2 regions of the Streptomyces sp. LZ34 genome follow, and region 2 is predicted to be linked to the other one. Evidence: riboswitches for the same ligand, from Rfam matches in the RefSeq annotation. Region 2 holds a riboswitch; the other holds the start of a gene.
The links. Region 2 has a riboswitch for cobalamin ahead of ACWY4P_RS33455 (CbtB domain-containing protein). Riboswitches for the same ligand answer to the same signal wherever they lie in the genome.

Region 1 (5,351 bases), 3.1 Mb from region 2:
AGTCGTCGTCGAAGGAGACCGAGCCCTCGACCGCCACCTGGTACGCGGAGGCGCGGCGCTCGAAGAAGTTGGTCAGCTCCTGGACGTTCTGCAGCTCCATGAAGGAGAACGGGTTCTCCGAGCCGTAGACCGGGGTGAAGCCGAGGCGGGCGAGCCGCTGGTCGGCGACGCACTCCAGGTACTGGCGCATCGACTCGGTGTTCATGCCCGGCAGCCCGTCCCCGCACAGGTCGCGGGCGAACTGCAGCTCGGCCTCGACGGCCTCCGCCAGCATGTCGGTGACCTGCTTCTGGAGTTCGTCGTCGAAGAGGTCGGGCTCCTCGTCGCGGACCGTGTCCACGACCTGGAACGCGAAGTTCATGTGCATGGTCTCGTCGCGGAACACCCAGTTGGTGCCCGTCGCCAGGCCGTGCAGCAGGCCGCGGGAGCGGAACCAGTAGACGTAGGCGAAGGCGCCGTAGAAGAACAGGCCCTCGATGCACGCCGCGAAGCAGATCAGGTTGAGGAGGAAGCGGCGGCGGTCCTCCTTGGTCTCCAGCCGGTCGATCTTCTCGACCGAGTCCATCCAGCGGAAGCAGAATTCCGCCTTCTCCCTGATGGACGGGATGTTCTCCACCGCGGCGAACGCGGCGGCCCGGTCGTCCGGGTCGGGGAGGTAGGTGTCCAGCAGCGTCAGATAGAACTGGACGTGCACGGCCTCCTCGAAGAGCTGCCGGGACAGATACAGCCGCGCCTCGGGCGAGTTGATGTGCTTGTAGAGGGTGAGCACCAGGTTGTTCGAGACGATCGAGTCACCGGTCGCGAAGAAGGCGACCAGGCGGCCGATCATGTGCTGCTCGCCGGGGGAGAGCTTGGCGAGGTCGGCGACGTCCGAGTGGAGGTCGACCTCCTCCACGGTCCAGGTGTTCTTGATCGCGTCGCGGTAGCGGTCGTAGAAGTCCGGGTACCGCATCGGCCGCAGGGTGAGCTCGAACCCCGGGTCCAGGAGGTTCTTGGTGCGTTCGGGGGCGGTGGTCACTGGCAGGCCTCGCAGGACTCGGGGTTTTCCAGGGAGCAGGCGATGACCTCGGGGTCGGCGGGCGCCTGCTGCGCGGGGATGGGGACGGTGGCGGGGGCGGCCGCGCGGGCAGACTGAGCGATCCGGGTCGCCGGGCGCGAGCGCAGGTAGTACGTGGTCTTGATGCCGCGCTTCCAGGCGTACGCGTACATCGAGCTGAGCTTGCCGATGGTCGGCGAGGCCATGAAGAGGTTCAGCGACTGGCTCTGGTCGAGGTACGGGGTCCGGGCGGCGGCCATGTCGATCAGGGCGCGCTGCGGGACCTCCCACGCGGTCCGGTACAGCTGCCGCATGTCCTCGGGCACCCAGGAGAAGTCCTGGATCGAGCCGTTGGCCTCGCGCAGCGCCTCACGGCTCTGGGCGTCCCATACGCCGAGCTTCTTGAGGTCGTTCACCAGGTAGGAGTTGACCTGGAGGAACTCACCGCTGAGCGTCTCGCGCTTGAAGAGGTTGGAGACCTGCGGCTCGATGCACTCGTACACGCCCGCGATCGAGGCGATGGTCGCGGTCGGGGCGATGGCCAGCAGGAGGGAGTTCCGCATGCCGGACTCGGCCATCCGCTCGCGCAGCGCCGCCCACCGCTCGGGCCAGGTCGCCACCGCGTCCGTGTAGTGGTCCGGGTGCAGCACGCCGCGCGCGGTGCGGGTGGCGGACCAGGCCGGGTGCGGGCCGTGGCGCTCGGCGAGCGCGCAGGACGCCTCGTACGCCGCGAGCATGATGCGCTCGGAGATCTGGGTGGACAGCTTCTGCGCCTCGGGCGAGTCGAAGGGCAGCCGCAGCCGGAAGAAGACGTCCTGGAGGCCCATCAGGCCCAGACCCACCGGCCGCCAGCGCGAGTTGGACGCCCCGGCCTCCTGGGTGGGGTAGAAGTTGATGTCCACCACACGGTCGAGGAAGGTGACGGCGGTACGGACGGTCGCGTCCAGCCGCTCCCAGTCCATTACTTCCTCCCCGTCGCCGACGTCTTTGCCCAGGTGCGCGGCCAGGTTGACCGACCCCAGGTTGCACACGGCCGTCTCGCCGTCGTCCGTGACCTCCAGGATCTCGGTGCACAGGTTGGAGGAGTGCACGACCCGGCCGGGCTCGGCGGTCTGGTTGGCGGTGCGGTTGGCGGCGTCCTTGAAGGTCATCCAGCCGTTGCCGGTCTGCGCGAGGGTGCGCATCATCCGGGCGTACAGCTGGCGCGCCGGGACGGTCTTGACGGCCAGCCCCGCCGCCTCGGCCTTCTTGTAGGCGGCGTCGAACTCCTCGCCCCACAGGTCGACCAGCGCGGGCGCGTCGACCGGCGAGAACAGCGACCAGTCGGCGTCGGCCTCGACCCGGCGCATGAACTCGTCCGGGATCCAGTGCGCGATGTTGAGGTTGTGGGTGCGGCGGGCCTCTTCGCCCGTGTTGTCCCGAAGCTCCAGGAACTCCTCGATGTCCGCATGCCAGGTCTCCAGGTACACACAGGCCGCGCCCTTGCGCCGGCCGCCCTGGTTGACGGCGGCGACGGAGGCGTCGAGCGTGCGCAGGAACGGCACGATGCCGTTGGAGTGCCCGTTGGTGCCGCGGATCAGCGAACCGCGGGCGCGGATGCGCGAGTACGAGAGCCCGATGCCGCCCGCGTGCTTGGAGAGCCGCGCCACCTGGTGGTAGCGGTTGTAGATCGAGTCCAGCTCGTCCAGCGGCGAGTCCAGCAGATAGCAGGACGACATCTGCGGGTGGCGGGTGCCGGAGTTGAACAGGGTGGGGGAGCTGGGCAGATACGACAGCGTGCTGGTGAGCCGGTAGAGCTCGGCGACGTCGTCCAGCGCCCGCTCCGAGTGGTCCTCGGCCAGTCCGCAGGCCACCCGCAGCAGGAAGTGCTGCGGCGTCTCGATCACCTGGCGGGTGATCGGGTGGCGGAGCAGATAGCGGCTGTGCAGCGTACGCAGCCCGAAGTAGCCGAAGCGGTCGTCGGCGCCGTCGACCAGCGCCCGCTCGACCAGCCCGTCCAGGCGGGCGGTGTGGGCGGTCACGAACTCGGCGGTGCCGTCCGCGATCAGGCCCTCGCGGTGTCCCACGGCCACCGAGGCCGAGAACGAGACCGCGCCCTGCCCGGCCGCCTCCTCGGCGATGGCGAGGGTCAACAGCCGCGCGGCGAGCTTCGAGTACTCCGGCTCCTCGGCGATCAGCCCGGCCGCCGCCTCGGTCGCAAGGGTGCGCAACTCCGCCTCGTCCGAGCCGGGATGGCGGCCGCGCAGGGCGGCGGCCGCGACCTTGCCGGGGTCGGTGGCGGGCAGGTCGACGGTGAGCTCCGTCAGGGTCCGCAGCAGGGCGGTCCCGGGCGCGTCGCCCGCTGCCTGAATAGCCGCTGCCTCTGAAACCGGATCGGCTGGCGCGATGGTCACTGAAGTGCTCTCCCTCGCTCGGCTTGGGGCCTCACGGGTGGTGCGCGATGGGCGCGTACGGGCATGCCGGGCCCCAGGGGTTGGGTCGGCGTACCACGCAGCGTCCACCGGCCCAACCCGCGGGGCCCGGACGTATGAGACGGCTGTCGGCGGCAGGTCCTCGGACTTGCGGGTACGCAAAAGCGCACGCGTACACCGTTGCGGGACAGTTCCGGATTCCCACCGGATTCCCCTGCGGCGACAGCGAGCATGAGCATACATCTTGTGGTGGCGAGCGCACGCACCCCCACATGTTGTGTCGCGAGGTGGAGTGTTTCGTACGAATGTGCTATTCAGTGCCGGACTTGGCGCGGCCCTGAGCCAGGCCTGGCACGGGTCCCGTACGGGTCCGGTACGGCCCTGGCAGGGGTCCGGCACGGGCGGTCAGGCGTGAGCCTGGCACAGGCTTGGCGCGGTCCCGGGATGGGCCCGCCTCGGGCCATGGGCCCGCTTCGGGCCTGGCGCGGTGCCTGGCCGCCGTTAAGCGGGCGCCGTTGCCCGCCACTCCGCGAGGGTACGGGCCAGCCTGGCCCGGTAGTCCTCGTAGCCGCGCTCGTATGCCTCGGCGCGGTCCGCGTCCGGTACGACAGTACGCGAATCGGCTCGCCATTGTGTCGCGTCCACCGGGTCGCCGAGCGCCCGCCAGGCGACCGCGACCGCGCCGCGCGCCCCCACTTCGGGCTCGTCGGGGATGCGCACCGGCCGCCCGAGGACGTCCGCGAACAGCTGGGTCCAGGCGGCGGACCGGGTGCCGCCCCCGCACGCCGCGAGGCTCGCCGTCAGCCCCGCGGCCTCCAGGCAGTGGCGGGCGGCATACGCCACGGCCTCGCAGGCGGCCCGTACGGCGTCCGCGCGTGTCGTCGCGAGCGTCAGCCCGTCCAACCGGCCCCGCGCGGCTGGCTCCACGAACGGGGCGCGCTCGCCCGCGTCGGACAGGAAGGGCAGCGCGGTCACCCCGCGCGCCCCCGGCGGGCTGTCGGCGAGGAGTGCGTCCAGATCCGCGGTGGTGGCCCCGGTGAACTCCAGGACCCACTCCAGGGCCGCCGTGCCCACCATGGCGGGCATGCCGCGCAGCCAGCGGTCCCGGTCGGGCACGCACAGCCACATGCCCGCCGGGTCGGCGGCCGGGTCGATCCGCGCGCTGTCCGTGAGGACCTGGCTGGCCAGCGTGGTGCCGACGATCAGCAGGCCGTCGCCCACCTCCTCGACCCCGCTGCCGATCGCGCACGCCGGAAGGTCGTACGGGCCCGCCGTGACGGGCAGTCCGGCCGGCAGCCCGAGCAGCTTCGCGCCCGCCTCGTCCAGCCGCCGTACGGTGTCGGGCGCGGCGGGCGGCGGCAACAGCCGGGCGTATTCGGCGATTCCACACGCTTCCAGGGCCTTGGGGACATACTCACGCGTGGTCACGTCCAGAAAGGGCATGGACGCGTCCGAGGCGTCCACACCGATGACGCCGGTGAGCCGCTGCGCCACAGCGTCCACGCAGTAGCCCGCGACCTCCGCGCGCGCCAGCGCCTCCGGCTCGTGGTCGGCCAGCCAGCGCAGCAGCGGCGCGTGGCAGCCGGGGAACACCCCGGAGCCGGTGAGCCGGTAGAGCTCGCGGATGGTGCCGTCCTCGCCCCAGCGGGCCACGGTGTCGTTCGCCCGCCCGTCCATCCACGAGATCGGCGGGCGCACGGCCCGGCCCGCCGCGTCGCGCAGCCACAGCCCGTCGCCCTGCCCGGTGAGCGCGAGCGCGACCGGGGCCGCCCGGCCTGTCGCGGCCAGGGTGGCCGTCACCTCGCGGACCACCTCGGCGACCGTGCGCAGCACGTCCTCCAGGTCCTGCTCAACCCGCCCGCCGGGCAGGCGGTCGAGCCGGCTGGGGCGGCTCGCGGCGGCCA
Region 2 (5,351 bases):
CGGCCGGTCGCGGGGGTGGCCTGGGCGGCGCTGCTGCTCGGGCTGTGGCTGTGGGGCCATGACACCGCGGAGGGCTTGGGCGGCGTGGTGCCGGTGACGGGAGATGTGGCGGCCGTGGGGCGGCCGCCCGCGCATCCGCTGCCACCGTCCCGGGAGCCGCTGCCGTCCGTACGGGCGCGGCGCGTCGTCGTCGAGTCGGTGGGGATCGCGGCGCGGGTCACCGACCGGGGCCGGGGTCGGTACGGCGTGGGCCGGCGCGGTGTGGGTCGGTACGGGGCGGGCCGGCACGGCGGGGGCCGGGGTGGCGCGGGCTGGTACGGCGTGGGGGCGCGGCCGGGGGCCTTGGGTACGGCGGTGCTGGTCGGGCCCGTCGACGCCGGTGTCGTTCGCCGCCTCGGCGGGGTCAGGCGCGGGGACGCGGTGCGGGTGTTCCGGGTGGACGGGACGGTGGCCGAGTTCACGGTCGAGGGCGTCGAGATGGTCACGGCCGAGCGGTTCGACGCGCGGCGGGTGTACGGGGCGCGGGCCCGGGGCCGGGCGGAGCTGCGGCTGGTCGCGAGGGACGGGGAGTACGGGGAGTACGGGGAGTATGGGGCGCACGCGGCGCCCGGGGCGCGCGTGGTGGTGTCGGCGTATCTGACGGGGGCTCGGCAGGCGGGGCGAGCCCCTGACGGAGTGCCATAGCGTGCCGTAGACAGAGAGCCGGTGGGCGGAGCGGGCCGTGGCCGCCCCGCCCACCGGGTCCGATGGAGCCGGCAGTTACACCGCGGACGGGACCGGGTCCGGTTCGTCCGCCGTCGCCGCGCGGCGCTCGCGCAGGGCGCGCAGCCCGAGCGCGCCGAACGTGGCGCCGAGGACCGCCCACATCACCGCGTGCGAGGCGAACGAGAGCATCCGGAAGTCCCAGAGCAGCGTGCCTTCGACGGGCACCGGGTCGGGGTTGTCGGGGAGGGCGAACAGGGCGAGGAGCACCGCGACGACGGTCCCGGCGACGGCCGTCTGGCTCACGGCGGGGCCGCGGCCCGCCGCCGTCAGCCGGACGTACACCTGCCGGGCGAGCACCATGCCGAGCACGCCGATCGCCACCGCGGCGACCCACATCGCCTGGCGGTCGCCGACCGTGCCCGCGTCGCCGACGCCCGGCGGGTTGGCCGGATAGCGCAGGCCGGGCAGCAGCGAGAGCCCGGTGAAGCCCGCCGCGGCGAGCGCGAGCGCGCGTGGCCAGGGGCGCGCGGAGGCGTCGGATCCGCGGTGGACGAGCGCGTGCGCGACCGCGAAGAAGACGCCGAGCGCCAGCCCGACGACCACGGCGGTGACGACGAGGCCGAAGTGCTGGGTGTCGCGGGAGAACAGCTCCTCGTGGTGTTTGACCGCCGCGGCCGCGGCGGCGTGTGCGTGCTCGCTCTCCTGGCGCTTCTCCTCCAGCCTGATGGCACGGTCCATCAGGGGCTCGGCCAGGAGCAGGGAGAACAGCCCGGCGGCGAGGCCCGCGAGGCCGCCCGCCGCCAGTCCGCGCCGGAGCAGGGAAGGTATGTGAACGTGGTCGTGGCCGTCTGCCATGGGGTGCCGGCCCCGGTCAGTGGCAGGGGGCACCGAAGAGGTGCCGGCCGTCGTGCGAGAACTCGTGCAGGTAGTCGCCGGTCGCCGAGATCAGCGAGCCGTTGTCGATGAACACCGCGTACAGCGCGAGGAGAGCGAGGATGACCGCGCCGCCCGCGATCAGCCAGTCGCGGGTGCGGACGGTGGCGGCCGAGACGGCCGCGGGGTCGGTGTGCCGTGCAGTGTGCAGGGACATCCGCTGTTGCCTCCTAGTGGGGTTTCCACGCCCCTCAGCAGGAAGGAGAGCGACGGCCAGTTCCTGACTCCCGAAAGCGCGGCGCGCTCGCGCGCGCTGACTTCCGGTCACAGTGGCGGGACCGTCCCGGATTCGCACCGGGTTCCTGTGTGCCGTCGCCTCGATTTGTTGACTTGTCGCTGGAGAATCCCAGGCGGATCAGAACATGTCAACCGGCCCAGGACCGCGACCCCACCCCGCCCCCGGCGTGCGCGCCCCGGCGCGGTTCAGGGCCCGCCCCACGCCGTACGGGCGAAATCGCGCAAAGGGCTGTGGACAACCAGGCGGGGGTCGGTGTGGTGTGTAAGCATGGATTCGACCGGTCTTGTCCTACCCGGGGGCCTGAGGGGTGTCCCCCGGAGCGTGCACCCAAGGGGGAGTGGATGTACGGGAGTTACGCCGGCCGTCGGCGCTGGGCTGTCCGTGCGGGGGCGGCGGTGGGGGTGCTGCTGTCGCTTGTGACGCTTTCCGGCTGCTTCGACTCGTCGGCCTCCGACAGCGAGGAGGAGGCGATCGCGGCCGCCAAGCCCGCGCAGCGGCCCAGGAATGTCGTGCCGTACTGGGTGAATCCGGATGGCAGCGCGGCTCGGCAGGTCGCCGAGTACCGCAGGAAGGGGGAGGGTGACGAGGCGAAGCTGATAGGGCGGATCGCCGAGCAGCCGGTCGCCGAGTGGCTGGGAGTGGACGACCCGGAGGGCCAGGCGCGCGGGTTCACCGAGGCCGCCGCCCAGGAGGAGCGCGACGCGCTGCTGGTCTTCTACAACATCCCGCACCGCGACTGCGGGCAGTACTCGAAGGGCGGCGCGGCCGACGGCGACGCGTACCGCGCCTGGCTGGACAAGGCGGTCAGGGGCATCGGCGACCGGGCCGCCACGGTCATCCTGGAGCCGGACGCGCTGCCCCACGTGGTGGACGGCTGCACGCCCAAGCAGTTCCTCGAGGAGCGTTACGACCTGCTGACCGGGGCCGTGGACAAGCTCAAGGGGCTGCCCCACACCAAGGTCTATCTGGATGCCGGGAATCCGCACTGGATCAAGGACCCGCGCCGGATGGCCGAGCCGCTCAGGCGCGCGGGGCTGAAGAAGGCCGACGGCTTCGCGCTCAACATCGCCAATTACCAGACCACCGAGGACAACAAGGCGTATGGCAAGAGGCTCTCCGCCCTGGTCGGCGGCAAGCCCTTCGTGATCGACACCAGCCGTAACGGCAACGGCCCGGTGCCGGGCAAGGAGGACCCCGAGGCCTGGTGCAACCCGAAGGGGCGGGCGCTGGGCGAGACGCCGACGGTCCGGACGGGCGACGGCGCGGTCGCCGCCTATCTGTGGATCAAGCGTCCGGGCGAGTCGGACGGCACCTGCAAGGGCGGCCCCAAGGCCGGCCAGTGGTGGCCGCGGTACGCGCTCGACCTCGCCCGTAACGCCCGATAGCCGCGGCGCCGACCAGCCGGCGCCGACCAGCCGGGGTCGACGCCGAACAGCGGGGGTCAGTGCTTGGAGGTGTCAGTGGAGGCGGGCACCTCCACCCACACCGCCTCCGATGGGGTCCCCTCCTCGTCCACCACCGTGAGCATGTACCACCCCGGCGGGACCAGCGACGGGTCCCTCGGGATCCGGACGGAGACGCTGTCCCTGCTGGTGATGAAGTCCAGCGCGACCGACCGCTGCTCGACGTTGGTCACATGCGTGAAGGAGCTCGGGCGGATCAGCCGCACCCGCTCGATCGTCGGGGCGTGCGGGGTCCGGTAGGTGGCCTTCGCCCCGTGCTTGAGGGTCCGCGGCGCGGTGTCGGTCAGCGTGGGCCGCGCGTCGCGGAACAGGTAGGGCGGGGTGTACAGGTCGATCTGCTGCTGGAATTCCCCCGGCTTGGTGTTGGCGGCGTCGCTGAACAGCGAGTCGGAGCCGAAGGTCATCACCCGGCCGTCGGGCAGCAGCAGCGCCCCGGAGTGGTAGTTGCGGCCCACCAGCGGGTCGGCCACACCGCGCGAGGTGTTGCTCCTGGGGTCGTAGAGCTCGGCCCGCAGCACATTGCTGCCGTCGCGGCCGCGGTAGTCGCCCGAGCCGTTGGTGGTCAGGAGGGTGTCGTCCGGGAGGATGACGCTGCTGGGGTAGCGGGCCTCGGAGTACAGCTCGGGACCGTCGCGGAAGCGCGGCCGGTCCTCGTGCAGATCGGCGATCCGGGTCTTCGCGGTGGACCTGGGGTCCTCGCCGACCCCGCCGCCGCCGAGCACCATGTACCGCTGCTCCTGGGCCGGGGGCAGCAGCACGGACATCGACGTCTCCAGGATGTCCGGGTCACTCATGCCGGGCACGGTCCGGAACACGTTGGTCTTCAGATCCCAGACGCCGGGGGTGCGGCCCACGTCGGCGGGGCCGTATCCGGCGTTGGAGCCGGTGTAGAAGATCCTGCCGCCGTCGGTGAGGAAGAGCGCGGGGTACGTGGGGAAGAACCGCTTCTTGGGCAGGTACTTCCACTTCTTGGTCCGGGGGTTGTAGATCTCGTTCTTCCCCGGCACGACCTGGCCGATCTCGTCCAGGCCGGAGACCGAGAGCACCCGGCCGTCCTCGAGGGTGGTCAGGGTCGGGTACCAGCGGGCCTCGTGCATCGGGTCGACGGGGACATATCGCTCGGCGACCGGGTCGAACTCATAGGCGGCCCTGATGCCCTGGAAGTCCTTCTTGTCGAAGGACAGCTTCTGCGCGATGCCGTAGAAGTTCTGCCGGTCCTTGCCCTCCAGCCCCTGGATCCGGTAATTGTCCTCGGTCCCGGTCTGGTACCGCTTCCCCTTGCGCAGCGCCTCGACATAGACCCGGACGGTGCTGGCGGTCACGGTGACCTTGCCGGTCTTGCGGTTCTTGGCCTTCTTGGCGCGCGGGACCAGAACCGGGTCCTTGGCCTCGAAGGTCTTGCCGTTCCGCTTGCCGGTGAAGCGGGTGCCCGAGGGGAATGTCTTCGGCTTGTCCGGGCTCTCGTTGTGGACGAACATCAGGCCGCCGGCCTTCTCCACATCGCCCCGGAGCTTCTCGTAGCGCTGAGTGCCGCCCGCCACCAGCAGTTTTCCGTCCGGCAGCTGGGTGTGTCCGGCGCAGAAGAAATCCCTGGGGGTGGGGACATTCTTGTAGGTGTTCTTCTCGGGGTCCCACAGGACGCTCCGGAAGGACTTGGCGGCGAAGTTCTTGGCGTTGTTCCCGGAGCCGGCGACCAGCAGCACCTTGCCGGTGTGCAGCAGGGCCGCGTGGATCGTGTTGATCCGGTACTCCTCGGGGACGTTCACCACGTCCCAGTGGCCGTTCTCGGCCTTGTACTCCGGCTGGTTGATCTTGTACCGGTGGTATTTGTCCGAGCTGAAGCGGTAGAGGGCCGGTCCGTTCATTCCGGCCAGCACGATCACAGCCGCCGCACCGATCCCGAAGCGGCGGGTGCGGCGACTCGGTCGGTACTTCACGTCTTATCGTCCCCCAAGGGATGCTTCGGTGGTCCGTTTCTCGGTCCGTTTCTCCTGGCGGCGGGTCCACCGCCA

Region 1: linked by a shared signal. The riboswitch ahead of ACWY4P_RS19015 (ribonucleoside-diphosphate reductase subunit alpha) and the one ahead of ACWY4P_RS33455 (CbtB domain-containing protein) in region 2 are both predicted to bind cobalamin.

What each region holds. Positions count from the first base shown of each region.
Region 1 is NZ_CM132680.1:4,844,187-4,849,537, reverse strand. It holds gene ACWY4P_RS19020 (ribonucleotide-diphosphate reductase subunit beta) at 1-952, opposite strand, end outside; gene ACWY4P_RS19015 (ribonucleoside-diphosphate reductase subunit alpha) at 1,015-3,429, opposite strand; cobalamin riboswitch at 3,564-3,687, opposite strand; gene ACWY4P_RS19010 (FGGY family carbohydrate kinase) at 3,949-5,351, opposite strand, start outside.
Region 2 is NZ_CM132680.1:7,961,855-7,967,205, forward strand. It holds gene ACWY4P_RS33445 (sortase domain-containing protein) at 1-684, shown strand, start outside; gene ACWY4P_RS33450 (CbtA family protein) at 760-1,560, opposite strand; gene ACWY4P_RS33455 (CbtB domain-containing protein) at 1,577-1,795, opposite strand; cobalamin riboswitch at 1,833-1,967, opposite strand; gene ACWY4P_RS33460 (glycoside hydrolase family 6 protein) at 2,218-3,261, shown strand; gene glxA (radical copper oxidase GlxA) at 3,318-5,276, opposite strand; gene ACWY4P_RS33470 (glycosyltransferase family 2 protein) at 5,280-5,351, opposite strand, start outside.